Mesorhizobium japonicum MAFF 303099: one gene and its partner. The protein of the gene in region 2 interacts with the protein of the main gene of each other region in a pairwise test. Links are inferred from orthologs where the notes say so. Each region holds a gene or a part of one and is shown on either strand. Other genes may lie near its edges. The genes, in order: MAFF_RS15070 and grxD.

Evidence for each region.
Region 1: the proteins of grxD (region 2) and MAFF_RS15070 interact in binary tests that used the Escherichia coli proteins (3 or more experiments, as listed by UniProt). The link is inferred for Mesorhizobium japonicum MAFF 303099 from one-to-one orthologs.

What each region holds. Positions count from the first base shown.
Region 1 is NC_002678.2:2,861,507-2,876,424, forward strand. The notes cover bases 11,602-14,572. They hold MAFF_RS15070 (BolA family protein), read left to right. Parts: upstream 11,602-12,921; coding sequence 12,922-13,224; downstream 13,225-14,572. Other genes in these bases: cobS (cobaltochelatase subunit CobS), read right to left, coding at 11,602-12,010; MAFF_RS15065 (J domain-containing protein), read right to left, coding at 12,134-12,763; MAFF_RS15075 (acetolactate synthase large subunit), read right to left, coding at 13,256-14,572. Also shown: MAFF_RS14990 (cupin domain-containing protein), read left to right, coding at 1-140; MAFF_RS14995 (lysoplasmalogenase), read right to left, coding at 115-789; MAFF_RS15000 (aromatic amino acid exporter YddG), read right to left, coding at 786-1,700; MAFF_RS15005 (DUF3108 domain-containing protein), read right to left, coding at 1,743-2,531; rpmB (50S ribosomal protein L28), read left to right, coding at 2,790-3,086; MAFF_RS15015 (queuosine precursor transporter), read left to right, coding at 3,244-3,924; MAFF_RS15020 (spermidine synthase), read left to right, coding at 3,929-4,609; MAFF_RS15025 (dienelactone hydrolase family protein), read right to left, coding at 4,620-5,411; MAFF_RS15030 (LysR family transcriptional regulator), read left to right, coding at 5,484-6,419; MAFF_RS15035 (SRPBCC family protein), read right to left, coding at 6,538-7,023; MAFF_RS15040 (ArsR/SmtB family transcription factor), read right to left, coding at 7,020-7,388; MAFF_RS15045 (esterase-like activity of phytase family protein), read right to left, coding at 7,626-8,654; cobaltochelatase subunit CobT, read right to left, coding at 8,651-10,549; MAFF_RS15055 (hypothetical protein), read right to left, coding at 10,559-10,945; more of cobS, read right to left, coding at 11,024-11,601; more of MAFF_RS15075, read right to left, coding at 14,573-14,809. UniProt on the Escherichia coli protein: Transcriptional regulator that plays an important role in general stress response. Has many effects on cell morphology, cell growth and cell division. Acts by regulating the transcription of many genes, including dacA (PBP-5), dacC (PBP-6), ampC and mreB.
Region 2 is NC_002678.2:27,445-42,380, forward strand. Bases 11,948-14,936 are described here. They hold grxD (Grx4 family monothiol glutaredoxin), read right to left. Parts: upstream 13,616-14,936; coding sequence 13,280-13,615; downstream 11,948-13,279. Other genes in these bases: MAFF_RS01290 (multidrug effflux MFS transporter), read right to left, coding at 11,948-13,135; MAFF_RS01300 (BolA/IbaG family iron-sulfur metabolism protein), read right to left, coding at 13,768-14,001; MAFF_RS01305 (hypothetical protein), read right to left, coding at 14,124-14,648; purL (phosphoribosylformylglycinamidine synthase subunit PurL), read right to left, coding at 14,645-14,936. Also shown: alaS (alanine--tRNA ligase), read left to right, coding at 1-584; MAFF_RS41385 (NAD-dependent epimerase/dehydratase family protein), read left to right, coding at 595-951; MAFF_RS01230 (glutathione S-transferase family protein), read right to left, coding at 983-1,609; MAFF_RS01235 (NADP-dependent isocitrate dehydrogenase), read right to left, coding at 1,689-2,900; MAFF_RS01240 (right-handed parallel beta-helix repeat-containing protein), read right to left, coding at 3,218-4,195; MAFF_RS01245 (RNA methyltransferase), read left to right, coding at 4,747-5,658; murI (glutamate racemase), read left to right, coding at 5,651-6,439; MAFF_RS01255 (ribonuclease R family protein), read right to left, coding at 6,522-7,904; MAFF_RS01260 (DUF3008 family protein), read left to right, coding at 8,068-8,256; MAFF_RS01265 (hypothetical protein), read right to left, coding at 8,353-8,550; rpsD (30S ribosomal protein S4), read left to right, coding at 8,918-9,535; tRNA 2-thiocytidine(32) synthetase TtcA, read left to right, coding at 9,668-10,555; MAFF_RS01280 (inositol monophosphatase family protein), read left to right, coding at 10,545-11,372; MAFF_RS40460 (hypothetical protein), read left to right, coding at 11,623-11,856; more of MAFF_RS01290, read right to left, coding at 11,867-11,947. UniProt on the Escherichia coli protein: Monothiol glutaredoxin involved in the biogenesis of iron-sulfur clusters.

The DNA of each region.
Region 1 (14,918 bases), 2.8 Mb from region 2 along the record:
CGGCGGGCTGGTGGCAATCGGCGCGCAGCCTGGGCGAATGGACGCTGGTCGGCTGTACCGTCGCGCCAGGCTTTGATTTTGCCGCCTTCGAACTGGCCGAGCCGGGCTGGCAGCCTAACCCAGCAGGAAACCCAGTGTGATCGCGAGCTGGGCGGCGTAGTACAGCACCCAGACGGCGAAACGCATCCAGGCGCGATGCGGCGAGATGGCCGCCACCAGAAATTTCTCGGTGGCCAGCAGCCCGTCCGATGCCATGAACAGCACCGCGCCGCCGATGACCCAGGCGCTGCTGGTGGTCAGCGCAGCCATGCCCATCGCCAAGATCGCCACGACATAACAGGCGATCGGCACACGCAGGCCGGGGCCGACGCGGCGCCAGAGCGCCGCCAGCATGACGATGACGAACACCGCCAGTGCCAGCGCGATCGCCCCGCGCCAGGATTCGGCGCCAAGCAGTCCCAACCCGCCGCCACTGCGCAGGAACAGCGCGATGTAGACGATGTGGGCGACAAGGAAGCTGGCGAGCCCACCGAGAAACGCCTTTTCGCCGTCGCGCGACAGGAAGGCATCGCCCACCGCGCTGAGCGCCAGGGCCGCGACCAGCAACAGCGGGCCGCCCTGCAGCGCCGAAAGCACGGCGAGCATCGCGACCGCAAGCGTCTTTGCCGCGGAGCGGGCAAGGCTCGGCGGCATGCCCAGCGTGAAGGCGTAGATCACCGCCGCCACCAGCGAGAAGATCAGCGTCGCATTGGCATTGGCGTCGATGCCGCCGGCAAACGGCATCATCATGCCCCGGCTCCGCTTTCGGATGCCTTGGCTCCGCTCTCAGCTTCGGCCGGCTTGCGCAGGAAAAGCGACTTCGCCGCCAGGGCCGCTCCACCGGTGATGAGCACGCAGGCGGCGAGGATGCGCAGCGACGGCTCAGCGACACCGGCCCCAATCAGCACCAGCGTCGAGAGCAGCGGCGCCGCGTAGCTTGCCGCGCCCAGCACCTGGATGTTGCCGCGCTTGACGCCGATGTCCCAGGCATAGAAGGCCGCACCCACCGGCATCAAACCAAGCCCGAGTACGGCCAGCCACTGGCCGGCGCCATTTGGCAACACTGTCTGTTCCAGCGCCAGATGGCAGACGAGCGACAGCACGGCGGTCGCCGCGCAGAACCAGGTGACGATGCTGGTCGGCACCGAGGGAAAGCGACGCGACAGCAGCGAATAGGACGACCAGAGCAGGGCGCAGACGGCAGCCATGGCATAGCCGAAGGCGTAGCGCGCATCGAAGGCCAGCCCACCGCCCTTGGTGACGATCAGCACGGTGCCGGCCAGACCGAGCAAGGCGCCGACGACATGGTTCCACGCCAGCTTTTCGCCCGGCATCAGCGCCGAGCCGAGCACGATCAGCAGCGGCCAAAGATAGGCGATCAGGCTGGCCTCGACCGCCGGCGCGTTGCGCAGCGCGGTGAAATAGAAAAAGTGGTAGCCGAACAGGCCGGCGATACCGATCAGCCAGACCTGCGGCGGTATCTTCTGGCTCTTGTCGGCGGCCGGCATGAACAGCCGCGCGACAAGCCCGACACCGGTGCCGATCGAGAAGGTGATCGCCGACAAAAGGAACGGCGGCACTTTGCCGGACGCATCGGTGAGCAGCGCCAGGAGCGCCCACATGGCGACCGCTGAAAAACCGATCAGTGTTGCGCGCGCCATGTCCCCTCCCGTGGCGCGCCCTGTTCTGTTTCCAGGGCGGCCCTATTGTACCGCTTCGAACCGTCTCGCGCTTATGGTCAGCGGACCGATCTGGGTCCCTACCGTGGCGTGGATCGGCGCATATACGCCGGTTTGGCCGAGCGGCGCAAACGTCACCATCATCCGGCTTTTGTTCTTGAGATAGTTGAGCGCCTTGCGGCCCTTGCGGTAGCCCGCCACCGGCTCGAACCCCATCCGGCAGGTGATGGTATCGCCCTTGTACCCCGGCACCGTGATCGTGCCTTTCGAAGCATAGGTCAGCGTCAGGTCGGCGCGCATCTCGCCATCATAGAATTTCACCGTACGGCCGCAGACCTGGTCGAGGCTGTCGGCATGGATGACGGTCGCGGCCATCGGATCGAGCACCGATGCCAGGTCGCCGGCACCGATCGGCACCCAGTCGTTGGGGTCGCGCTTGCCCGGCGCCGGGATGACCTGTGTCGAGGTGACGGCGCCATTGGCAAAGCGAATATCGATCGCGGACACCTTCTTGCCGGAGGTGTAATCGGCGCGGAACGCCTGGGGCACCATTTTCTTGCCGGAAATCGTGCCCTTGGACGAGATCGTGCCCCGCGTGTCGTCGAACAATTTGGCCAGTCCGGCGGCGCTGACAGTACCATCGATCGCATAGGCGCCGTTCTCGTAATGGCTGGAGAAGGTCGATCTTGCGATCGAGAGACCAAGGAATGACACCGTGTATTCGCCTTTGAAGGACTGCGGCGAGGCAGCCGACGCGGCGGACGGCAAGGCGACAGCAAGCACGGCAACAAGTGCGTGAGGCAAACGAGGCATGCGGGATCGGATCCTTGATTTTCGGCCGGAGGTGGGCGACTCCGGTCTGGCGTGTCCCTATGAGACTGCTTATAGGATGAAATCCGGCCTTAATATGAAATGCCGGGCGCTTCCGTGGCGAAGCCGGAGCTTGACGCACCGCTGAAATGCAACTATGGAACGCCAACTTTTTCCATAAGGCCGCCTGACCAGAACCGCGCGCCACCCGGCGTGGGCTTGAATGTTTGGCAGGTCCCGAGAGAATTGAAGGTTAGAACTATGTCCCGCACCTGCGAACTCACTGCCAAGGCAGTCCAGACCGGCAACAATGTGAGCCACGCCAACAACAAGACCAAGCGTCGCTTCCTGCCGAATCTCGTCAATGTGACGCTGATTTCGGAAGCGCTGAACCAGAATGTGCGCCTGCGCATTTCGGCCAACGCGCTGCGTTCGGTGGAACATCGCGGCGGCCTCGACGCTTTCCTGGCCAAGGCCGACGTCAAGGAACTGTCGCAGCGCGCGCGCCTGCTGAAGAAGCAGATCGCCAAGAAGCTGGCCGAACAGGTCGCTGCCTGACATCGGACAAAGGCGGGGGACCGCCCGGGCCAACCTCTTGTTGGTCTGGAGCATCGGATGGATCCGCAAGGGTTCGACAATCCGGTGCTCGACTACGAAGCGAGCACCGGCCCGATAGGCATGATGCTCCGCTGGTTCCATTACCCAGGATAAAAAAATGACTTCCTTCTCGCGATATCTGCCCTTCGTGGCCGCCATGGCGCTTGTCGTCGTGGCATCGAACATCCTCGTGCAGTTCCCGATGCAGGGCCAGATCGGCGGTCTGTCGCTGGCCGACCTGCTCACCTGGGGCGCTTTCACCTATCCCTTCTCCTTCCTGGTCACCGACCTTGCCAACCGCCGCTATGGCCCTGCCGTGGCGCGCCGGATCGTCTTTGTCGGCTTCATGACGGCGGTGGTCTGCTCGATCCTCGTCCCGCCCTTCCTGTTCCGCCATGGCCTGATCGAATTCGAGACCGCGGCCGACCGGCTGGTGCGCATAGCTGCCGCTTCAGGCGCGGCGTTCCTGTCCGCCCAACTGCTCGACGTCACCGTGTTCAACCGGCTGCGCCGGCAGAGCTGGTGGCGGGCGCCGATCCTCGGCACGCTGGTCGGATCGATCTTCGACACCATGGTGTTCTTCACCGTCGCCTTCTCCGCCGCTTTCGCCTTCGCCGGCCCAAATGACAGCTTTGCGCTCGAAACGGCACCGCTGATGGGTGTCTTCCACATCGAGGCCATGCGCTGGGTTTCCTGGGCGCTGGGCGATCTCTCGGTGAAGCTGATCATCGCGGTGGTCGCGCTCATCCCCTACCGGCTGCTCGCCGCCCGCTGGAGCCAGCCGGCGCTGGCCGTCTAAAACCATGATCCCCTGGGTCCATCTCGATTCGGCAAAGACCGGGGATGGAGCCCAGGAACTTCGCCTCAAGCGGCGCGGCAGCGAGTTCTCGATCATGCTCGGCACCAACGAGCTGATGAACAGCCGCCTCAGCGGCTCCGAGCAAGCGCTGGCCAAACTGTCCTGCCAAAGGATTGCGGGCCATCGCCAGCCGAGGATTCTGATCGGCGGCCTCGGCATGGGTTTTACATTGCGCGCCGCCCTGGCCGAACTCGGCAAGGATGCCGGCATCGTCGTCGCGGAACTGGTGCCGGCGGTCGTCGTCTGGGCACGCGGCCCGATGGCGGAGGTGTTCGGCGGCTGTCTCGACGACCCCCGCGTCGCCATCCAGGAGACCGATGTCGGGCAATTGATCCGATCCGGGTCTGCGGCCTGGGACGCCATCCTGCTCGACGTCGACAACGGCCCCGAAGGCATCGTCCACAAGGGCAATGACGCCCTCTACAGCCTCGCAGGCCTCGGCGCCGCACGCACCGCCCTCAAGCCGGGTGGCGTGCTGGCGGTGTGGTCGCAAGGACCGGACAGCGGCTTCACGCGGCGGCTGAAGCAGGCAGGCTTTGCCGTCGAGGAGGTCAACACGCGCGCCAACGGCAAGCGCGGCGCGCGTCATGTCATCTGGATCGCCACCGCCGCGGGCAGGTTTTAGAGCCTCGATATTAGCCCTTCAAGGACAGCAGAAACGACTCTGTCGCTGCGTCGGCTTCCCCGGCATAGCGGGCGTCATAGCCCAGCCAGCCGTCGCCGCCGGAGGGAAGGTTGGGATTGGTGAAGGCATGCCTGGCGCCGGCATAGAGGGTCAAGGCGCAGTCGCAACCCTTGGCCTCAAGCCAGGCCAGAACCTTCGTAACCCGCGCCACATCGGCCACCATGTCGCGCGTTCCATGATGAAACCTGATGGGCGTCTCGATCGCGGCATAGTCGCCGGCCGGCTGGCCAAGCGCCCCGGACAGGATGACGGCTCCACGAACCAGCGGCGCGTCCGTGAGCATCTCCAGGACGCAGAAACCGCCGAGCGAGAAGCCGACGGCGGCAAGGAAAGGCGCCTGTGGAACGACGTCGCGAAACGCGCGGACGCCGGCTTGCAAGCGGCGCGACGCGGTGCGCGGATTGTCCCGCAGGAATTGGCTGGCTTGTGTCGCCTGGGCGTCGGAAGTGATGCGCACGCCCGCACCATAGACATCCGCTACCATCACGGCGAAGCCCAGGCTTGCGAACCGGCGCGCCTCGGCCAGCGTATAGTCATAGATGCCATACCAGTCGGGAACATAGACAAGGCTGCCGCGCACCGCGCCGTCGGGCATGACTATTCGGCCAGAGAAATCGGTTCCATCGTCGCGATAGACCAGGGGCTGACCGGGTGTTGCCGACAGACCGCTCGCGGTCTCCGACATCAGGATGCCTCCTGAGGCCGCCAGGGCGGTTTTGAGCACGATACGGCGATTCAGCATGATGACGACACTCCGATTGACAGGTTGGCCCGCACCATATTTTGTTTCCAGAAAACGATAAAGTGAGGCCTCATGAACAACACTGTAGCCAAGAAGGAAACGATATCGCTGGCCGACCTAGCCCTCTTTCTCGAGGTCGCGCGCCAGGGCTCGCTGACCAGGGCTGCCTTGCAAGCGGGTACGACTAAGAGCGCCGTGTCGAAGGCTATCCGGCGGCTGGAGTTGCGGCTGGGATGCGTCTTGCTTGAGCGCACCACGCGACGTCTTATCGTCACACCTGCCGGCGAGCTGTTATGCCAGCGCGGGCAGGCCCTGCTGGGCGACGTCGATGACCTGGCGCAAGCCCTGGAGGCGCAGGCCGACGGGCTCGCGGGCCCCTTGTGCATTTGCGCGCCGCCCGAACTCGGCGCCTGGCTTCTGCAGACGTGTTTTGCACCGTTCCTGGAGTTGCATCCCCGTATCCGTCTCGCTCTTCGCCTCGACTATGCCTATCAGGATCTGTTCGATCCCCACCTCGACCTTACGTTCCGTGTCGGGGCAATCGTCGACGACGCCATGGTCGCGCGCCGCGTCGGCCAATTCCGGCGGGTGCTCGTCGCGAACCGGGCCATCGCCGATAGCCTGGCCGGCAAGGACCTGGCAACCGTGGCCAGGACTTTGCCCATGCTGGCTTTCGGCGATGGGGAAAGCGAGCTTGCCTTGTCGCGCGAGGCCGAAATCGCCACAATCACGGTTCGCTCGGACCGGTTCAGCGCCAACACCTATCCTGCCTTGCTCGAAGCTGCCACGCAGGGCCTGGGCATCGCCGTCCTGCCCGATTTCTTCGTGCAGCGGCATGTCGAATCCGGCTCCGTCGTCCGGCTCTTTGCCGATTGGCAGTCCACGGACATACCAATCTATGTCATCCATCGCCGCGCCAGCCGTCGATCGCGGCGAGCCGAAGCCTTGCTGTCCTTTATTGGGCCGGAACTGGTGGGCCTGTCAGAATTGGCCGCTCCACTGAAGTGAGACATTCACGACGGAGATCATCGGCATCCTGCGCGAGGCCGAAAAGCGGGCCGCCTCGCCACCAACGGCTCACGTCCTTGATCGGAAGCCGGGGCAGCGAAACGGCCGCAGGCGGCTTTTACTTCCACTTCTGGAGTTCCGCGGCCAGGGCCTCCAGCAGCCCGCGGGTCCCCTCCTCCCGCCCCTTGGCGGAATCCACACCATCGAAGAAGGCGCCCTGTTCGGTATAGGTTAGCCTTGTGCCATCGCCCGAGGGTGTCAGTTCCACCGTGGTCAGCGATGCCGACATCGGCTGCGGCCCGATTGCCATCCGATAGGAAAACACGATGCGCTGATCGGGAACGATGTCCTGGAACTGGGCGTCGAGCCTGACCTCCGGGCCGCCGCCATAGCTGAAGCGCGACACCTCGCCACCACCGACGCGGAAATCGAAGCTGAATTCGGCGACGGTAAAACCGTCGCCGTCGACCCGCCAACGCCGCACCGTCGCCTTGTCCGCGAAAGCATGGAAGACGCGATCTGGCGATTGCGGGTACGTGCGCTCGATGGTGAATGTGGAGTGGATGACGGAATGCTCGTCCTTCACGGGGGCGATCTGGTTCATGTCTGCTCGTCCTTTTCCTGATCTTGAACTTTCGGGGATGGTTGGTCCGTCTCGGCAAGAATCTCGCCGAGTCGGTCGAGGTGGCGTTCCGCCGGAATGCGGCGTTCCGCAATCCAGTCGGCGAGCGGAGCGAGCCCGCCCGGTTCGATCCGGCAGGTGCGCACCCGCCCGATCTTTTCGCTGCGGATCAGCCCGCAGGCCTCGAGCACCTGCAGATGCTGTAGGACGGCGGCGAAGGTCATGCCGAAAGGCTCCGCCAGCTGGCTGACGGTGGCCGGTCCGCGGCTCAACCGTTCCAGGATCTGGCGACGCGTGGGCTCGACAAGAGCGCGAAGGATGCTGTCGATCTCGGAATAGTTAAGCATGGACTTGAGTATTGCGTCGGAGGCGGCAATTGTCAAGTCTGGACTAAAGTGTTTTGAGGAGGGCAAATCGACTGATGGGCGGTCGACCCCCACCAAGCGGGCAATCAAGTGGAGCAATCAAGTGGAGTTGATGAACAGTCGACCCCCCACTCCGTCGAGCTTCGCTCGCCACCTCTCTCCCGATCGACGGGGTAGAGGAAGGACGCGAGCGCGCCGGCCGGCTCCTGGGGCTATCACTCAATCCTGGTGCAGGATGAATTCCAGGTAGAGATTGCGCTGCAGGATCGAATGGTTGTCGTCGGAGATCAGCGACACCATCACCGCGCCGTCATCGCGCATCCAGACGTCGAGACCTTCCATATTGTCGATTTGGTAGCCCATGTCGGTGTCCAGCAACACCGGCCCGTCGGCGACGGCGCCCTTCTCGACACTCTCGCCATGGATGCGCCGCAGCCGCATCTTCAGGCCGCCTGCCATGGTGAAACTGCGCTCCAGCAGCAAAAGGTCGCCATCCGGCAGGAAGGCGCCATCGGTGATGTCGAAATCGCCGTTGCGCTTGACGGTGAAGACGCCCTTGTGCGGCCCTTCGATGATGGCGGCATAGATGTTGCCGGCCTTGTCGAGGCTTTTCTCCGACACCACGACCAGACCGCCCGCGTGCTGGCCATTGGGATTGGCATGGGTGACGGTCTCGAAGCCGCGGTTCTGGCGCAGCTCGCGCGCCGGTACCAGGAAATCCAGCTGCCGGTACGGCGCCTTCATGTTCTGCGGGTCGATCCTGAACTGGGAAACGCGGTGGTTGCGCTCGAAGCCGACAGTGGCGATACCATCCTTGACCGCGAGGCCTTCGGCATCGACCTCCCATTTCTCGTCGATCGGCTGGCCGCCCTGGTCGACCATCTGCTGCATGCGGAAGTTCTGGATGCCCACGGGCCGCCTGTCGGTGTCGCGGGCCACTGTGCCGAAGAACCAGTAGCCGGTGTCGGCCACGCCGATGAAATCGCTGCCCGCTTTGAGAAAGCGGAAGGCCGACAGCGCGCCGAAATCACGCGATTTCGAGGTCATTTCCAGCCCGCCGACGAATTCGAGCGAACCGAACTGCTTGTCGGTCCGGCCAATGCGGAATTCGGTGATCGGGCGGGACGAAACCTCGACGGGTTCAACCGCAGCCGACCCGGCCGAACTGGCTGGCGCGGACGCCACGCCGGCGAACAGGGCGATGGCGGCGAAGAGCGTTTGCCGAAACCCGCCGCGTGAAAAGATCATCCGGCGCGCCGCATGCCGCCGCGCCGCGTGTCGCGTGCGCTTTCCTCGGCAAACAGCGAGGCCAGTTGCTCGGTCATGGCGCCGGCCAGTTCCTCGGCATCGACGATGGTGACGGCGCGGCGATAATAGCGCGTGACGTCATGGCCGATGCCGATGGCCAGCAATTCCACCGGCGAGCGCGTCTCGATCAGCTCGATGACGGCGCGCAAATGGCGTTCGAGATAATTGCCGGGGTTCACCGAAAGCGTCGAATCGTCGACCGGCGCGCCGTCCGAGATCATCATCAGGATCTTGCGCTGTTCGGGCCGGGCAATCAGCCGGTTGTGCGCCCACAGCAGCGCCTCGCCGTCGATGTTTTCCTTGAGCAGGCCTTCACGCATCATCAGGCCGAGATTGCGCCGTGCCCGCCGCCACGGATGGTCGGCCGACTTATAGATGATGTGGCGCAGATCGTTGAGGCGGCCGGGGTTCGGCGGCTTGCCGTCCTTCAGCCACTTCTCGCGCGCTTGCCCGCCTTTCCACGCCCGCGTGGTGAAGCCGAGGATCTCGACCGAGACGCCGCAGCGTTCCAGCGTGCGCGCCAGAATGTCGGCACAGGTGGCGGCGACCGTGATCGGCCGGCCGCGCATCGAGCCCGAATTGTCGAGCACCAGCGTCACCACCGTGTCGCGGAATTTGGTGTCGCGTTCCTGCTTGAAGGACAGCGGCTGCATCGGGTCGATGACGACGCGCACCAGCCGCGCCGGGTCGAGGTAGCCCTCTTCCAGGTCGAAATCCCAGGACCGGTTCTGCTGCGCCATCAGCCGGCGCTGCAGCCGGTTGGCCAGCCGCCCGACGACACCGGACAGATTGGCCAGTTGCTTGTCGAGGAAGGCACGCAGCCGGTCGAGTTCTTCCTCTTCGCAGAGTTCCTCGGCGCCGACCGTCTCGTCGAAAGCTGATGTGAAGACCTTGTAGTCGATTTCCTTCGGAAGATTGGTGAAGGGGTTGTCGTTGCGGCGCGCCTCGCCGGGCGTTTCGGCGTCGGCATCGTCGTCGTCGGACAGATCGTCGGCGGTGGCGTCGGACGCCTCCGTCTCGGACGACTGCTCGTCATCGGCCGAAGCCTCGGCATCCTCGGACTGCGACTGCTCGGAGCCGGAATCCTCTTCCCCGCCCTCCTCGCTCTGTTCATCGCCTTGCGGCTGGTTGTCGTCATTGTCCTCGGAATCTTCCGTCTCCTGGTCGTCGCCGAGTTCCTCGGCCATCTCCATGGAGGCGAGCATCTCGCGCACGACGCGGGCGAAGGCCTGCTGATCGTCGAGCTTCGCGGACAGGCCGTCGAGGTCGGCCTTGGCCTTTTCCTCGACCCAGGGACGCCAGAGCTCGACCAGCCGCTCGCCGCTTTTCGGGACCGCCCGGCCGGTCAGCTTCTCGCGCACCATGAGCGCCAGCGCTTCCTCGATCGGCGCGTCGGCCTTGTCCTTGACGTCGACAAGATTGGCCTTGGCGTATTTGTCCTCCAGCATCGAGCCGATATTGTCGGCGACGCCTTGCATGGCGCGGCTGCCGATCGCCTCGACGCGGGCCTGCTCGACCGCGTCATAGATGGCGCGCGCCGCCTTGCCTTCCGGCGCCAGCTTGCTGTGGATGCGGGCATCATGGCAGGCGCGCTTGAGCGCCATGGAATCGCCGAGGCCGCGGGTGATCGCAATATCGGTCTTGGAGGCCTTCTTCGGCAGTTCGGGCAGTCGGGCGCGGCTGCCGGCAAGCGCCGGCCTGTCCTTGGCGAAGCCGACCTCCATGTCCTTGTCGCCGGCAATGGCGCGCATGCAGACGGTGACGGCGCGCTTGAAGCTGTCGGCTTCAGACCCCGTCTTCGACTTGTTGCGCGTGTTGTCGCCCGGACCCGCCATTATCTATCTCTATTTCGCCACAGGCTGTTGGCCAAGCTGAGAGCGGAGGAGGCCAACAATCTCTTCCACCGAGATTGTAAAGTAACCGCCCTTCCCACTGTCATATGCCTGTCTCCACAGACCATATCCATGGCCGAAGCCATCTGGAATTGTTCCCGTCCCCTCAAGCTCAACCACACTCTCCCTAAGCTGGTTGGCCGCTATAGGGAGGTGGGGAACAGTTTGCAGCGGCTTTCCGTCATTCGGTATCGGCGCATCGGTGACTGAAATCGACACGACCGGTTGATCTTCACCTTCCAGATTGTCGACCGCACCTATGATCACCCGCGAGGATATCGGCGTCGCTCCGCGATACGTCCAAGTCTGCCCGGGTTTGAATGGTTCGTCCTTGGCCATGGCTGCCTGTCCGAAACCAAAGCAGAGGATTGAAAAACTCCACAGGAACGTCCGACGGGTTGTTCCCATTGAGTGATGTTACCCCAGCACCACGTTGGCGGCGCTCTCGGGCAGATCCTCGCCGAAGGCGCGCTGGTAGAATTCGGCCACCACCGAACGCTCCAGCTCGTCGCACTTGTTGAGGAAGGTCAGCCGGAACGCCATACCGATATTGCCGAAGATCTCTGCGTTCTCGGCCCAGGTGATGACCGTACGCGGGCTCATCACCGTCGACAGGTCGCCATTGATGAAGGCCGAGCGCGTCATGTCGGCGACGCGCACCATCTTGTTGACGATGTCCTTGCCCTTGGTGTCGCGATAGTGCTTGGCCTTGGCCAGCACGATGTTCACTTCATTGTCGTGCGGCAGATAGTTCAGCGTGGTGACGATCGACCAGCGGTCCATCTGCGCCTGGTTGATCTGCTGCGTGCCGTGATAAAGGCCGGTCGTGTCGCCGAGTCCGACCGTGTTGGCGGTCGAGAACAGCCGGAACGCCGGATGCGGACGGATGACCCGGCTCTGGTCGAGCAGCGTCAGCCGGCCCGAGGATTCCAGCACGCGCTGGATGACGAACATCACATCCGGGCGGCCGGCATCATATTCGTCGAAGCACAGCGCGACATTGTGCTGGTAGGCCCAGGGCAGGATGCCGTCGCGGAATTCGGTGATCTGCAAGCCGTCCTTGACCACGATCGCGTCCTTGCCGACGAGGTCGATACGGCTGACATGGCTGTCGAGGTTGACGCGCACGCAGGGCCAATTGAGACGGGCGGCGACCTGTTCGATATGGGTCGACTTGCCGGTGCCGTGATAGCCCGACACCATGACGCGGCGATTGTAGGCAAAGCCGGCCAGGATCGCCAGCGTCGTTGCCTTGTCGAACAGATAGTCCGGATCGACGTCAGGCACATGTTCTGATGTCACCGAATAGGCCGGCACCACCATCTTGGAGTCGAAGCCGAATTTGTCCTTCACCGACACCGTCGTGTCGGGCAGGTTGGCGATGTCGCGATCGACCTTGTTCATATCTCTCAACGTCTCCACGGGCGAAACGTCCCGTTTCGCCGGCAATCGATTTTGTTCGGGGGCGGTCTTAGAGCCTTTTCCAACCTTATGAAAGTTGGAAAGCGACACAAACCGTAGGGTCGCTCAGCACAGGCCCGCCTGTTTGAGCACGCGATAGGCCTGCAGCACATCGCGGAACCGGTCTTCCGAACCTCTGTCGCCACCATTCGCATCCGGATGGTGACGTTTCACCAGTTCCTTATAGCGCGCCTTGATATCCTTGCCAGTCGCCTTTGTATCAAGGCCAAGCGTTTCCAGCGCCTTGGCCTCAAGTGGCTTGGCCTTGCGCTCGCGCGCCTCGCGCGGATCCTTCGGCCCCTTGAACAGGTCGAACGGGTCGCGCATGCGGTTGTAATAGCCGGCGCGGCCGGAGCGCATTTGCGCCATGTCGGGCGACGAGCGCGTCGAGGCGCCATTGACGCCCATCTTCCAGGTCGGCCGGTGACCGGTCATGGCTTCCTTCTGGAAGCGCGCGACCTCGGTGTCCGGCACGCCGGAGAAGTAGTTGAAGCCCTTGTTGTACTCGCGCACATGGTCGAAGCAGAAACGGAAATACTCGCCCTCCTTCATGCGCCCGACCGGCGCGCGATGGGTGCCCGGCTCCTTGCAGCCGTCCCACTGGCAGATCGGCGAGTGCGACTTCAGCTCCGCATCCTTCTCCGGGCGGATGCGAATCTTCTCGAAATATTTGGGATACGGCTTCATCTCACCCATTTATGGGGCGTTCGCAGATGCGAAACAAGAATTGACATTTTCGCGATCATCGCCCTAACCGCTGAATCGCGGCATAAAGCAGGCGAATGGCGGATTTAGTTGCGCAAGAGCGGCCCCCGGGCTGGTGCGCCAGCCATATGTGGTGAACGGAGACGGCAATGTCCATACAGGCGACCATGGAAGACAAGCTCAACAAGGCATTTTCGCCGGAGCGGCTGGTCATCATCAACGAAAGCCATCTCCACGCCGGCCACCATCACCACGGCTCGGACCATCACGGCGGCTATGACGGCACCGGCGAAACGCATTTTCGCGTCCGCGTCGTCTCGTCTGCCTTTGCCGGCATGAGCCGCATCGACCGCCACCGCGCCGTCAACGAACTGCTTGCCGACGAACTGAAGGCCGGCGTGCACGCGCTGGCGATCGAACCATCGGCGCCCGGCGAAAAGACCCGCTGGTAAGGTCAGTCCGCCCTGCCCCTCCGAGGCGCGGTCAGATCACTGCTTCGATCAGGAACGGCCCGCGCCGCGACAGGGCACTGTCCAGCAGCGCATCGAAGCGTTCGCATGTGTCGGCGCGCGCTGCCTCCACGCCCATGCCCTTGGCCAGCGACACCCAGTCCAGCGCGGGATGGTCGAGGTCGAGCATGCGCCTGGCGTTCTCGCCGATCGCGTTGACGCCGACATTCTTCATCTCGCCATGCAGGATCGCGTAGGTGCGGTTGGAAAAGACGATGGTCACCACGTCGAGATTTTCCCGCGCTTGCGTCCACAGGCCCTGCACCGTGTACATGCCGCTGCCGTCGGCCTCCAGATTGATCACCTTGCGGTCTGGACACGCGATCGCCGCTCCTGTCGCCATCGGAATGCCGCCGCCGATCGATCCGCCGGTGCCCATCATGTAATCATGCGGCGCGGCAAAGGCCGACAGGGCGAAGAAACGCCTGGCCGAGGTGACCGCCTCGTCGCAGACGATCGCATTATCCGGCAACTTGCGCGCCACCGACAGCGCGATGGCATCGTCCGTCAGCCCGCCGCTCGGCGCAGCCTCGTCGGGAAAAGCGGTTGCGAAGTCAGCCTGTAGCGATGGTTTGACGCCGAGTTCGTCGCGCAGCGCTTCCAGCGCCGCATGCAGATCATCGCCATGAGCAGCGAGCGTCAGCACCTGGCAGTCGTCGCGCACAAGCCGTCCCGGTTTTCCCGGATAGGCGAAGAAGGCAACCGGCTCCTTGCCGCCGACCAGCACCAGTACGTCGATATCTGCCAGCAGCGCCGTCGCCACATCGATCGGATAGGGGATGCGTGTGGGTGCGACGCGCCCACGCCCGCGTTGCATCCGGGCGATCAGGACCTCGCCGAACAGGCGGACATCGAAGGCCGTCGAAATCTGGCCGGCGATCTCGAGCGCATCGGCGCGCGCCGCTCGGCCGCGAACGATTATGCCGACACGCCCCTGAGCCGCACGGATCGCCGAGGCGACCTCGCGCACGGCGTCCCTATCGACGGCCGGCGGCGGCGGAAGCACGACCTTGCCCGGCGAGGCCGGGGCAGCATCGCCCCAGGCCGCATCCGCCGGCAGGATCAGCGTGGTGACACCTGGCGGCGTCAGCGAGGCGCGGAAAGCCGCCTCCGCTGCCGGTTGGACGTCTTCTGGCCCGGCAATGCGCCGCACCCAGTTGGACATCGGCGCCGCCAAACCCTCGATGTCGCTGGTCAGCGGTGCGTCGAGCGGCAAATGATAGGAGGCGTGGTCGCCGACGATGTTGATCATCGGGCTGAACGCACGCCGGGCGTTGTGCATGTTGGCCAGCCCATTGGCCAGGCCCGGGCCGGTATGCAGCAAAGTCGCGGCCGGGCGGTCGGTCATGCGCGCATAGCCGTCGGCGGCGCCCGTCACCACGCCCTCGAACAGGCCGAGCACGCAGCGCATCTCAGGCTTGCGGTCGAGTGCGGCGACGAAGTGCATTTCGGAGGTGCCGGGATTGGCGAAGCAGACCGTCACATCATTGGCCAGCAGCACGTCGCACAGGACATCGGCGCCATTCATGCAATTTTTCTCCAAGTCATGAGAACCAATTGCACCTAGCGATGTCCGCACGGCAATATCCTGCCGCTGCTTTTGGCATGATCCAGTTGCAGAAGGGGGCGGGCGGAAA
Region 2 (14,936 bases):
ACAGCGCGGTCGCCGCTGGCGTACGCCGTATCGAGGCGCTGACCGGCGAGGCGGCCAGAAAACATCTCGACGAGCAGGACCGGCGCCTGAAGGCGGCGGCGGCCACGCTGAAAATCTCGCCCGCCGACGTGCCGGCCCGCGTCGAGGCTTTGCTCGAAGAGCGCAAGAAGCTCGAGAAGGACCTGACCGAAGCGCGCAAGAAACTGGCACTGGGCGGCGGGGCCGCAGCGGGCGCGCCCTCGGAAAACGAGACGGTCGCGGGCGTCGGCTTCCTCGGCAAGGCGGTCTCCGGCGTCTCGCCGAAGGATCTGAAGCCGCTGGCCGATGCCGGCAAGAGCTCGCTCGGCTCCGGCGTCGTCGTCTTCGTCGGCGCCGATGAAGACAACAAGGCGAGCGTCGTCGTCGCCGTCACCGACGACCTCGTCGGCCGCTTCAGCGCCGTCGATCTGGTGCGCGTCGCCTCCGCCGCCTTGGGCGGGCAGGGCGGTGGCGGGCGGCCCGACATGGCCCAGGCCGGCGGCCCGGATGCCTCGAAGGCCAATGATGCGATCGCGGCTGTGAAGGCGGCGCTCGAAGCCGCCTGAAAGCCATGACATGAATGTTCTCGTCCTCGGTGGCTATGGGTTGATCGGGGACGCCGTCATTGGCCGTTTGCTTCGCGACGGTCATCATGTGACCGGCCTCGGCCGCGATGTTCCGGATGCTGGGCGGCGCCGGCCGGCGGTTCGATGGATCGCGGCGGACATGTCGAAACTGCTTGCCGCTGAAGACTGGCTGCCGGTGGTTGCGGGCATGGACGCGGTGGTCAAATTCGGATCCGCAATCTGGCGCGGCAGGCGGCCATCGAAAACGCACCGCTGCCCGCCGAAGAGAAACGCCTGTTTCGCATCTGGTTTGCTTGCGGTTTTCCAGCCTTTGGCGCGGCGCTTGCGATCCTCTGGCCGATGGTGACCCGCCCCGAACTCGGGTTTTGAATGCGGCTTCAATCAGCCTTTTCAGACCGCGCAAAGCTCGCACGATCAGCGACGCGCGCATACCAATCCCGCATATCCGCGAACCGCGCCAACAGATCGCGCCCTTGCGTGACCTTGACGAAATAGGCGATGATCGGCGCGGCGTGCAGGTCCGCCAGCGTCAGCTGGTCGCCAAGCAGCCACGGACCTTGTGCCTTCAGCGATCTCAGCACCTTCAGCACCGTCTCAGCCTGAGCAAGGCCGCTGGCGATCAACGCCCAATCCGGCTCAACCTTTTCCAGGCGCTCGACGGCAACGTCCCAGACCATGGCGCGGTAGCCATAGGCGTCGAGCATGCCTGTCATCTGGCCCATCCTGGCGCGGCCGCGCGCATCGGCGGGCTGCAGCGCCGGACCGTCGAAAGCCTCGTCGACATAGCGGGTGATCGCATTCGTCTCGAAGAGGCGAAAACCGTCATGCTCGAAAGCCGGGATGCGGCCGAACGGGTGATGTTCCAGGTACCAGGCCGGTATGCCGTCGGCGGCGAAGATGTCGAGCGGCACCAGCTCGTAGTCGACGCCCTTCTCCTCCAGCGCCATCCGCGCGATGCGTACATAGACGCTGTAGTCCGCGCCATAGAGGATTGGCCTGGTCATGCTGTCAGCTCTTCGCTTTCGCTGGCCCAAAAAAGCGAAGGCTCCTTTCGGAGCCTTCGGCATGTGGAAATCTGGGTTCTTACGCCATCGCCTTCTGCAAGTTTTCGTCGATCTTGTCGAGGAAGCCGGTGGTCGAGAGCCAGGGCTGATCGGGACCGATCAACAGCGACAGGTCCTTGGTCATGAAGCCGGACTCGACGGTCTGGATACAGACCTTTTCCAGCGTCTCGGCAAAGCGCTTCAGCTCCGCATTGTCGTCGAGCTTGGCGCGGTGGGCCAGCCCGCGCGTCCAGGCGAAGATCGAGGCGATCGAATTGGTCGAGGTTTCCTCGCCCTTCTGGTGCTGGCGGTAGTGGCGGGTTACGGTGCCGTGCGCGGCTTCGGCTTCCACCGTCTTGCCGTCCGGCGTCATCAGCACCGAAGTCATAAGGCCGAGCGAGCCGAAACCTTGCGCCACGGTATCGGACTGGACGTCGCCGTCATAGTTCTTGCAGGCCCAGACATAGCCGCCCGACCATTTCAGACTGGACGCCACCATGTCGTCGATCAGGCGGTGTTCGTACCACAGCTTCTTCGACTTGAAGTCGGCCTCGAATTCAGCCTCGTAGACTTCCTGGAAAATGTCCTTGAAGCGGCCGTCATAGGCTTTCAGGATGGTGTTCTTGGTCGACAGATAGACCGGATAGTTGCGCAGCAGGCCGTAATTCAGCGAGGCGCGGGCAAACTCGCGGATCGACTCGTCGAGATTGTACATGGCCATGGCGACGCCGGCGCCGGGTGCGTCGAACACGTCATGCTCGATGACCTTTCCGTCTTCACCGACGAACTTGATCGTCAGCTTGCCCTTGCCGGGGAAGCGGAAATCGGTGGCGCGGTACTGGTCGCCGAAGGCGTGGCGGCCGACGATGATCGGCTTGGTCCAGCCGGGCACCAGGCGCGGCACGTTCTTCATGATGATCGGCTCGCGGAAGATGGTGCCGCCAAGGATGTTGCGGATGGTGCCATTCGGCGACTTCCACATCTTCTTCAGCTTGAACTCCTCGACGCGCTGTTCGTCGGGGGTGATCGTCGCGCACTTCACGCCGACGCCGTATTTCTTGATGGCGTTGGCCGAATCGATGGTCACCTGGTCGTTGGTGGCGTCACGATGCTCGATGCCGAGATCGTAATATTCGAGCTTCAGGTCGAGATAAGGGTGGATCAGCTTGTCCTTGATGAACTGCCAGATGATGCGGGTCATCTCGTCGCCGTCGAGCTCGACGACCGGGTTCGCCACCTTGATCTTCGCCATGGAAAGAATGCCTCGTTCAACAGTTGGGGGATGGCGGGGCCGGCCCCGCCAGGATAGGGACTTCGCCTATAGCAAAGCGATCCGGGCGGCGCAAACCTGGGCAATGCGGAAGCAGGCTGCTGCCGGCGCAATTCCAGGAAAGTGTGAAGCGGTTTTTCGTTCGAAGTTGCCGTAAAACAAGGGGACAGAGCGGTTCGGCATTTCCGCGAAACGGTGAGGCGATCCAGCAATCGTGAACAAAAAACGATGCCGCACTGCCCATCGAGAGGCAGGCGGCATCGCCTTTGTTTCATGCGCCGCACCCAGGCGGCTGGCGCTTATTGCAGCGGCGTGCCGCCAGGGCCCGGGAAGGCCGTGATCGGAGTGCCGTCAGCCACGTTGCCGGAGATCATGTTGTTCTTGAACGACTGGACGGCGCCGCTGCCGGTGTTGCTGACCCCGGTGACATTGCCGAACACGGTCGAGGCGCCGAGAAAGGCGATGGCGCTGCCGGCGCCGCTGGCGGCGGCGCCGTTGGCATTGACTCCGATGCCGGCATTGGAACTGATCGTGGTGTTGACGATCGTCGCGCGTACCGACGATGCCGCGGCGACGGACTTGACCGCCACCCCGTTGCCAGTGTTGCCGCTGACCAGGCTGTCGGTCAGTGCCATATTCATGGCGGAGGTGTTGCCGGTGCCGTCGACAAGAATGCCATTGGCGCTGTTGGTCAGTTCCACCCTGGACAGGATGGCATTGATGCCAACGGCGCCAGTCGTTTTGATAAGAATGGCGCCACCGACTGCCTCGGCTATCCGCGTATTGCTGATGTAGAGTTCGCTGGCCCCGTTGGGAAGAAATTCGACGCCATTGCTGGTCACCCGCTCGATGTTGCAGTCCTCGATATGCAGTTGACCTTGGCCGGTCATCCGCACGCCGTCGAGTCCGGTGCCCGCGCCGTCTATGTCGAGGCCGCGAAGATGCACGACGGAGCCGACAGGCGTATTGACGACGATGCCGTTCACGAGCGCCGAAAGCACACCGCCTTCGGTGGTTTTGCAGTCGATGGTGATGGATTTGGTGATGGTGACTGTGCCAAATCCGCCCGGGTCCAGACAGTTGATCTCGCCGGCCGTCGCCGTCTTCGAGATGGCGCCGGCAAACGTCTTACAAGGTGCCGTTCGGCTGCACGGATCGGCGTCGTTGCCGACGCCGGAAACCCAGGTCCGTGTCGCTTGCGCGGAAGCCGGAGCAATCAGGAAGACTGATGCCAGAAGTAACACCGCGATTGAAAGGAAAAACCGTAAGACGTTCATTTGCCCCTCCTGAAGTCTAGCCAACACCTTTGTCGGCCATTGAAAACCCGTGTCGAAACGCTTGGGGCATAGATAAATGACAGAAGCGTGCAAGACACGCTCCATCTTCAAAATGCGTTTACCGATACAGCTTGACCCCAAGCGGTTTTGATATTGCAATTTTCTAAGATGATGTCACAGAGACGGCCGGCCGCATCGCCGTATTTAACTATACATATAGCTAATAGGTTATTTCTGTAACCGGAAGATGTCGCCGATAAAAATAAGGCAGAGCCATCACGGAGTATAGGGTTGGATAGCGTGTCGTTGGCAGAGCGGCCGCGATGCCCACATCTCAACCATCTTTTGAGAAGATGCAGCACGTGGCTCGTCTGCTTGTACGGGCGCGTGACCATTTGCTCCAGCCCGCCGGTGGAGCGAATTGGGATTTTTCCCGCAAACACAGGGGTGGCGAGACAAGGCTATTTGTCGCCAGGTCACCGACAACTCTTCAAAAAGCCGTATCGATATGGCAGGACGCGGTGACCTCGTAGCGCAATCATCTGGAACACATGACCGGAAAAGACTTTCAGCGTGGCCCCGGCGGTCCGGCGATCATCCTCGTCGAGCCGCAGCTTGGCGAGAACATCGGCATGGTCGCGCGCGCCATGGCCAATTTCGGCCTGTCGGAACTGCGTCTGGTCAATCCGCGCGACGGCTGGCCGAGCGAGAAGGCGCGCGCCGCCGCGAGCCGCGCCGACCATGTCATCGATGCCGTGAAGGTGTTCGACGATCTGGCCTCGGCGCTTGCCGACCTCAATTTCGTTTTCGCCACCACCGCCAGGCAGCGCGATGGCTTCAAGGCGGTGCGCGGCCCCGTTGAGGCGGGCAGGGTGCTGCGCGCCCGCCATGGCATGGGGCAGCGCACCGGCATCCTGTTCGGCCGCGAGCGCTTCGGCCTCTACAATGACGAGGTCGGACTTGCCGACGAGATCGTCACCTTTCCCGTCGATCCTGATTTCTCCTCGCTCAACATCGCTCAGGCCGCGCTGCTGATGTCCTATGAGTGGATGAAGTCCGGCCTCGAGGACGAGACCAAAACCAATTTTTCAGGGCCGGAGATGAAGCCGGCCAGCAAGGAAGAATTGCATGGTCTGTTCGCCTATCTCGAAGGCGCGTTGGAAGCGCGCGGCTATTTCCGGCCGGCGCCGAAGAAGCCGAAAATGGTCGACAATCTGCGCGCCGTGCTGACGCGCGCCGGCTTTGCCGAGCCGGAGCTGAAGGTGCTGCGCGGCATCATTTCCTCGCTGGACAGGTTCTCGCCGGCAATGCCGCGCGGCGATGGCTCGCCGGGCGATGATCCAAGGCGGCTTCCGGCCGCCGCGCGCGCGGGGAAGGCAGACGCCGATCGCCAGGTGCGCAAGCCTGCCGGTGATGATGAGGACGCGCCGCCGCTGGGCGGCAAGGGAACCGACAATGACTGACCAGCCGATCCTGATGTTCGATTCCGGCGTCGGCGGTTTGACCGTGCTGCGCGAGGCGCGCGTGCTGATGCCGGACCGGCGCTTCGTCTATGTCGCGGACGATGCGGCCTTTCCTTTCGGCGCCTGGGAGGAACCGGCGCTACGCACCCATATACTCGATCTCTTCGTCAAATTGCTGGACCGGTTTGCGCCTGCGATTTCCGTCATTGCCTGTAACACCGCCTCGACGCTGGTGATCGATGCGCTGCGCGAGAGATTTCCGGGCCATCCCTTTGTCGGCACCGTGCCGGCGGTCAAGCCGGCGGCGGAGCGCACGCGCTCCGGCCTGGTTTCGGTGCTGGCGACGCCGGGTACGGTGAAGCGGCAATACACGCGCGACCTGATCAGCAAATGGGCGCAGAAATGCCATGTCCGCCTGGTGGGCAGCGACAGGCTGGCGGGCCTTGCCGAAGTCTATATGCGCGAGGGTTTTGTCGACGAGGAAGCCGTGCGCGCCGAGATCGCGCCCTGTTTCATGGAACATGAGGGGCTCAGGACCGACATTGTCGTGCTGGCCTGCACCCACTACCCTTTTCTGGTCAACCGCATGCGCAAGACCGCGCCCTGGCCTGTCGACTGGATCGATCCGGCCGAAGCGATCGCCCGGCGAGCCCTTTCGCTGCTGCCGCCCGTCGACGGGGCGCTGCCGCAAGGCGAGCCCGATATCGCTGTCTTCACCTCAGGCAAGACGGATTTCGCCATCGGCCGGCTGATGCAGGGCTTTGGACTGTCCGTGAGGTAATGCATGTCGCCCAAAAGTGACCTCGGTTTTGGGAAAACGACATGCATAAAATCAAGACCTAAAGCGGCGGAACGCCAGCTGCTCAAACAGGTTCGAAGACGATGCTGCGTTGATCCGGATCGGCCGAGGCCAGCTTTAGCATCACTCTGTCGCCCTGTCTGAGACCGGAGGCCTTTACGGTGGCGACGACAGGCATGTCGGCAAGCTGAACGCGCACACCATGGTCGACGAAGTCGGTGACAACGGCTTTGAACGTTTCCCCTTCGCGTCCGCTGAGCATGACCGCCTCGGCAAGGTCGATGGCCGCATGGTTTATCTGTGAAGCGCGGGCATCCGCACGTCCCATCACCTTCGGCAGCCCAGCGAACGCATCGGTGACGGCCTGCGGCACGGCCTGGCCGTTGGCGATCGCCAGCGCGCAGCGCACGACATAACGATCGGCCAACCGCCTGAGTGGCGCGGTTGCATGGGCATAGGTCGCGGCCATCGCCTCGTGCCAGGGGACAACGCCTTCCTGGTAGGGCTGGTAGGACGCGCCATTGCCCGCGCGGCGGATTTCCAGCATCAACGCCGCCTGTTTCGGATCAGCCGGATCGAGTGTGCGCTGGTAGTCGCGCAGGCTGGTCGAGGCCGGCCAGGACAGGCCGAGCGCCTGTGCCGCGTTGCGCAGTCTCTGCTCCTTGGGATCGTCCGGCCCAGACATTACCCGGAACAGCCCGGTCTTGTGCGTCAGCATGGCGTCGGCGATCGCCATGTTGGCGGCCAGCGAAAGCGCGGCGTTGTCCTGCTCTGATTGCAATATCGGCCTGAACGAAAGCCGGAATGTGCCGTCGGCGAGCCTTTCCACCTCCTGCTCGGGCGGGTCGACGCGGGAAGCGCCGCGACGCTCTTCGTTTGCCGCCATGCGCCGCGCCATTTCGGCGAAGTCGGCCGGAACGTCGGAGGCCTTTACGCTGTCATAGGCAAGCTTCGCGCGGCTTTGGATGATTGCCCGCTCCGCGCCGTCCAGTTTCGTCGCCCCGTCCTCGGCGACCCGAACGGTGAAGACAACGGCTGGACGTGGTCCGTCCGGCAGCAGGCTCGCCGCGCCCTCCGCAATTGCCGGCGGGTAGAGTCCGGCCTTGCCATCCGGCAGGTACAGCGTCTCGCCCCGCGCCCAGGCTTCGCGATCGAGCGCGTCGCCGTCCTCGACGAACCAGGCCACGTCGGCAATGGCATAATGCAGCAGAAGATCACTGCTGCTCGCCTCGATCGAGAACGCCTGGTCAAGATCGGTGGAGGCAGCCGGATCGAGCGTGACAAAGGGCATCGCGGTTCGATCGACATGCTGGTTCGGCACACGTCTGGCCGCCGTCTCGGCCGCGGCCACTACGTCTACCGGAAATCCACCCGGCACGTGGAATTCGGTGCGGATTTTCGCCAGGCCGGCGGAAAGCGCTTGCGAGGGGTCTGTCAGAGACTTCATTCAGCCGTCCTACACCAGGGCTCCGGACACGGGAAGGCTGCCGACGAAATCGTCAAAGCCAGCCGCCTGACGGGCTGCCAGCGGCCGACTGAGAACTGGGCCACTGGCGCTGGAACCGCCGCCGAAGCGCGGCGTTTCTCCTAACGGCAAAGGAGAAACCGCCATGCCAGCCACCTCGAAAGCTCAGCAGAAAGCCGCCGGCGCCGCACTCTCCGCCAAGCGCGGCGAGACGAAAAAGAGCGAACTCAAAGGCGCTTCCAAAGGGATGTACGAATCCATGAGCGAGAAGCAGCTCGAGGAATTCGCCGAGACCAAGCGCAAAGGGCTGCCGGAAAAAAAGTCGAAAGACTGAGTGTCGTTCGCGAAACATCGACCAAACAGGCAAGGCCCGCAGCGGAACTGCGGGCCTTTGTTTCTTCAAGCAAAATCTTCGGGCAAATGTTTTGCCTTACCAGCGATGGCAGCGCCGTATCCGCTCGACGATTACCCTGCGATGACCGTGCCGCCACACCACTCTCTTCTTGACGATGATGCGACAGACCTGTTTGTGACCGTGCCAATGGCGCGCCATTGCCGGCTCCGGCGCAACCGCCATCGATCCGGCAAGCACCGCGGCACCGGCCAGGGTAAGGAAGAACTTCTTCATGCTAATTGGACTCCTCTTGTTCCAGATCCCTTCCTGGTGCCGCTGGTGCAAACCTTCCGGCACACATTGCTCAACGTCGTGAACGCTATAGGGTCGCGTTGCGCCGCGCCACTGACAAGCTTGACACCGGTTAAATCTCGGTTTAACCAGCCGCCAACGCCGGGCAGCGATGTCCGGTGTTTGTTTTGTATGCGCAAGACCGGTTGCCTTGGTTTCTGATCTTGTTTGAACTGACGTGTCCCGTGGGTTTTCCGCCGCGTTGCGTGGGAAAACCCTGTCAGGTCTCGAAAACGGAGGCCAGAGGAGGGCGCGTTTCCTTCACCCGGACCATGAGGTGCCGGGTGTGTTGTTTTGAAAAGGGAATGCGATGAGCAAGCGCGAATCCGCGAAATATAAGATCGACCGCCGTCTCGGCGAAAATATCTGGGGCCGCCCGAAGTCCCCGGTCAACAAGCGTGAATACGGCCCCGGCCAGCACGGCCAGCGCCGCAAGGGCAAGCTTTCCGATTTCGGCCTGCAGCTGCGCGCCAAGCAGAAGCTGAAGGGTCACTATGGCGACGTTTCGGAAAAGCAGTTCCGCAAGGTCTATGAAGAGGCCGACCGCCGCAAGGGCGACACCTCGGAGAACCTGATCGGCCTGCTCGAATCGCGTCTCGACGCGGTCGTCTACCGCGCCAAGTTCGTCCCGACCATTTTCGCCGCCCGTCAGTTCGTCAACCACGGCCACGTCAACGTCAACGGCAAGCGCGTCAACATCGGCTCGTACCGCTGCAAGCCGGGCGACGTCATCGAAGTGCGCGAAAAGTCGAAGCAGCTGGTCATCGTTCTGGAATCGGTCGGCCTCGCCGAGCGCGACGTGCCGGACTACATCGAAGCCGATCACAACAAGATGGTCGCGACCTTCTCGCGCATCCCCGGCCTGGCGGACGTTCCGTTCGCCGTGCAGATGGAACCGAACCTGGTCGTTGAATTCTATTCGCGCTAAGCGAACGCTTTTCTGCGATACCGAAAAGGCCGCCCCTGAAGGCGGCCTTTTTGTTGGCGCATCCCGCTTTGCCGTTTCGATTTTGCGGCCGATGCGCTAATCCGTGCGGACATCACATCCCGGGGCCGCGCCATGAACATGCTGCCAGACATCGAGACGCTTGAAACGGCCGCAGAAGGGGGCTCCCATCCGCTGTTCGCCGATGTGCCGTCCTCGGTCGAGTTCAACAAATTGCGCAAGCGGCTGCTGCGGCTGACCCGCCAGGCGATCGAGGACTTCTCGATGGTGGAGCCGGGCCAGCGCTGGCTGGTCGCGCTGTCGGGCGGCAAGGATTCCTACGGCCTGCTTGCCTTGCTGCTCGACCTCAAATGGCGCGGGCTGCTGCCGGTCGAATTGCTGGCCTGCAATCTCGACCAGGGCCAGCCGAACTTTCCCAAGCACATCCTGCCCGATTATCTCAACGCCAACGGCATCGCGCATCGCATCGAATATCAGGACACCTATTCGGTGGTCACTAACAAGCTGCCGGAAGGCAGCACCTATTGCTCGCTCTGCTCGCGGCTGCGGCGCGGCCATCTCTACCGCATTGCGCGCGAGGAGGGGTGCTCGGCGCTGGTGCTCGGCCACCACCGCGAGGACATTCTCGAGACCTTCTTCATGAACCTGTTCCATGGCGGCCGTCTCGCCGCCATGCCGCCAAAGCTGCTCAACGACGAGGGCGACGTCATGGTGCTGCGGCCACTGAGCTATTGCGCCGAGATCGACCTCGAGAAATTCGCCGCGGCGATGCGGTTCCCGATCATCCCTTGCGACCTCTGCGGCAGCCAGGAGGGTCTCCAGCGCAACGCCATGAAGGCGATGCTGGAAGACATCGAAAAGCGCATGCCCGGCCGCAAGGACACCATGATCCGCGCGCTGTCCAATACCAGGCCGTCGCATCTGCTCGACAGGAAACTGTTCGATTTCGCCGCCCTGAACCAGACCCTCATCACAGGACAAGACGCTTCAGATGACATTTGACGATAACGCGATCGACTGGCTGGCCAGCCTGCTGGCCGAGGCCGCCGACACCGAAATCATGCCCCGCTTTCGCCGGCTGGGCGACGGCGATATCAGACAGAAGACCTCCGCCGCCGATCTGGTGACGGAAGCGGACGTCAACGCCGAGCGGCTGATCACCACCAGGCTGCGCCAGAATTATCCCTCGGCCATGGTTGTCGGCGAGGAAGCCTGTTCCGACGATCCGGCGCTGCTCGACGGGCTGGGCGACGCCGATCTGGCCTTCGTCATCGACCCGGTCGACGGCACCTTCAATTTCGCCTCCGGCGTGCCGCTGTTCGGCGTCATGCTTGGCGTCGTGGTCAAGGGCGAGACGGTCGCCGGTATCATCCATGATCCGGTCGGCAAGGACTGGCTGATCGGCGCCAAGGGTGGCGGCAGTCATATCCGCCATGCGCATGGCAGCCTGGAGAAGGTGCGGGTTGCCGCAAGCGCGCCGATCTCGCAGATGACCGGCGCGGTCTCCTGGCAGTACATGGCCGAGCCCGACCGCACCCGACTGGCCTGCAACCAGACCAAGACGCTGTCGCAGTTCAACTACCGCTGCGCCGCCCACGAATACCGCTTGCTGGCGAGCGGCCATGGCCATTTCGTCGTCTACAACAAGCTGATGCCGTGGGACCATCTCGCCGGTGTGCTGATCCATGCGGAGGCCGGCGGCCATGCGGCGCGCTTTGACGGCAGCGCCTATCTGCCGTCGCATGTCGGCGGCGGTCTGCTGGTCGCCCCCGATCGAGAAAGCTGGCAGGAGTTGCGCCGCGAACTGTGGGCTGGATAGGATCATTTTCCGAGGCCGGCGCTTGACTGCCGGGTTTGTGCGGCCGAAGAATTGGTGCGCAGGCGGGGGCTCTCGAATGAAATCTCGGTTCGCGATTCTTGCGGCGGCTCTTGCCGCAATCTCGTTTGCGAGCGCCAGCGGGGCGATCGCGCAAGAGCGCCCTTGCCACAGTCCCGATCCCGTCAACACCCTAAAGGAGATGTCGGAGGCTATCTATGCCTGCTGGAGGCCGCCAGCGGGAACCGCGGGCATGTCCTTGACGCTGCAGTTCTCGCTGCGCCGCAACGGCACGCTGATCGGCAAGCCTCGCGCCACCTATTCCGATCTGGGAACCGATCCGCAACTCAGCCGGGCCTTCGTGGCATCCATCCTCAAGGCACTCGACGAAGCGTTGCCATTGCCCTTTTCGGACGGCATGGGCGGAGCAATTGCTGGACGCATGCTTGCGCCTCGCTTCACGGCGGCGCTTGAAGGTGCATCCTGACGCACATCGTCTAATGCAGGTCGGTGATATGCCCTGAAATGGGTGGGTTATGCGGCTGGAACATCTTGCCGCGCTCGGCGATGAGGATCATCAGCAGCGCGGCGACCGAGACGCTGCAGAAGCCGGCGGCAAGCGGCGTCACCGTGCCGTTGAAGGCCTGGCCGATCAGCGTGCCGAGAATGCCGCCGAGAAACGTCTGCATGAAGCCCAGTATGGACGATGCCGTGCCGGCCAGCTGGCCGAGCGGTTCCATCGCCAAGGCGTTGAAATTGGCGCCAAGCGCGCCGAAGGGAAGCATGGCGCTGGCAAAGAAGGTGATGAACAGCCAGAGCGGCATCTTGATTTCCAGCGAAACGACCAGCCAAGCCAGGCTGATGACCAGAAACAAAAGCAACGCACTTTGCGACAGACGGCGCATGCCGATGCGGCCGACAAGGCGCGAGTTCAGAAAATTGGAGAAGGCGAGCACGCCGGCGACCCCGGCGAAAATGACCGGGAACATTTCGCCGACGTTGAAGATGCCGACATAGATCTGCTGCGCCGAGGCGATGAAGCCGAACATGGCGGCGAAGATGAAGGTGCTGGCAAAGGCGTAGCAGAGCGCGATGCGGTTGGTGAGCACGATGCGGAATCCGCCGAGGACGGAGGAAACCGTCAGTTGCCGGCGATATTCGGGACGCAGCGTTTCAGGCAGGCGCAGCAGCGACCACGCCGACACGATCAGCGCGCCGACGGCCATGGTGACGAAGATGTAGTGCCAGGTCGCAAACAGCATGATGAACTGGCCGATGCCCGGCGCAATGACCGGTATGGCCATGAACACCATGAAGATCAGCGACATGACCTCCGCCATGCGCCGGCCTTCGAACGTATCACGCACGATCGAGACCGCGATGACGCGCGTGGCGGCAGCGCCGATGCCTTGCACGGCACGGCATATCAGCAGCGTTTCGAAGCTTGGCGCGATGGCGGCGGCGGCGGCCGCCGCCACATAGATGATCAGCCCGGCGACGAGCGGCGAGCGGCGGCCGAACCGGTCGGAGATCGGTCCGAAGAACAGCTGGCCGCCACCAAAACCCAGAATGTAGGCGGTGACCACATATTGCCGGTGGTTTTCATTCTCGACGCCGAGCGAGGCGCCGATCTGCTGCAGCGCCGGCAGCATGATGTCGATGGCCAGCGAATTCAGCGCCATCAGTGCCGCGCACAGCGCAATAAACTCCCAGCGCGGAATAGGCAGTTTGCTTGCCGATTGCGGCGCTGTTGATTGCTGGTCCACGGCAAGTCCGATCTTCTCAAGCAAAAATGCGCCGGCGGGCCGGCGCATTGGCTCGTCTTTATCCCGATATCGGGACATAGAAATTGCCGAGGTGGGGCTGCCCCGGTGTTCAGTGCAGTCGCGACGACATGCCCAAAACCGAAATCAGGCGGCGCCTTTGACGCTGACGCCCTTTTCGACCAGGAAGGTCTGCAACTCGCCGGCCTGGAACATCTCGCGGACAATATCGCAGCCGCCGACGAATTCACCCTTGACGTAAAGCTGCGGGATCGTCGGCCAGTTGGAATAGTCCTTGATGCCCTGGCGCAGTTCAGCCGAGTCCAGGACATTCACGCCCTTATAGTCGGCGCCGATATAGTCGAGGATCTGGACGACCTGGCCGGAAAATCCGCACTGCGGAAAACCGGGCGTGCCCTTCATGAAAAGGACGACGTCGTTGCCCTTCACTTCATTGTCGATGTAGTCGTTGATACCGCTCATGGAATTTCCTTTCACGCCTGTGGGAGTCAGGCTCGAAGCATGTCTTTCAAATAAACCCATAGGTTGCCCGAAACAAGACATTAGCCACGCCATGGCCCAAATGGCGCAAAGGATGGGCGGGTTTGGGCCAAGCGGTGTTGGCCGGAATGGCCTCAGTCGGGGACACTGGTCTGCAGCGCCAGTGCGTGCAGCACGCCGCCCATATTGCCCTTCAGCGCGTCATAAACCATCTGGTGCTGCTGGACGCGGCTCTTTCCCCGAAAGCTCTCGGCGACGACTTCAGCCGCATAGTGGTCGCCGTCGCCGGCGAGGTCGCGGATCGTCACCTTGGCGTCCGGAATGCCGTCCTTGATCAGTTTTTCGATGTCGTGGGCATCCATTGCCATTGCACAATTCCTGTTTCGGGCGGGCGACGGTGTGGCCGCCCGTGCGATGAGAGTCGGGGTAAACCTAAAGCCTTTCCGGCCGCGATTGAAGCCGTTCCGTCCGCCGTCGGCGCGATTGTCGCCTAGGATGCGTTCGTGCCCGGATCGACCGCATCGGCCGCGGGGTCGTCTTCGCGCATCGAGAAGGTGCGGCCAAGGCTGAAAACCAGGATATAGAGGGGGATGTTGACCGCAAGATCGGCGATCGGCAGGTAGCTGGTGATCTGCCAGACGGGCGAGAAGAACGGTTGGCCATAGCCGTCGCAGACAAGCGACGAGCCATATTCCCACAAGGCGCCCAGAACGGCCGCGACGGCGAAGAGCTTGATGCAGGTGACGATCCGGTTTGCCCGTGCCGGGTCCGGCAGAAGCCGGTTCCAGAACACCAGACAGACGATCGGAACCGCATAGATGAGGTTCTGCAGCACCAGCATCGGCAGCGTGCCGTTGGCCGCGTCAAGGAACTCGGCGCGCGTTTCCAGCCGCGGGCAAACCTCGCTCGAGGTCGTCGACAACAGGAAAAAGACGAACGGCCCGAGGAACCAGAAGAAGAACAGCGACGGCCAGAAAACGACTGCAAGCAGCGCCCGGGCCGCCAGTGTGCTCAACTGGCCTGGTCCATGAAGCGGGGGAACCAGCCTTCATGGGCGGCCTTCAGATCGCCGACCGGGATCGCCTTGGCATCGCCGAGCTTCAGCGCATCGCCTCCGGTCGAGCCGATCCACGGCGCGAAGATGCCGAGTTCGCCCTGCTGCTTGCGGATGGCGTCCCATTCATCGCCATGCGGGTCGATCGACAGTGTCAGCAGATAGCGGCCCTGATCCTCGCCGAACCAGACCGGGATGGGATCGGTGCCGACAAGGCCGGGAACGGTCGCGCCGATGCCCGACGCCATC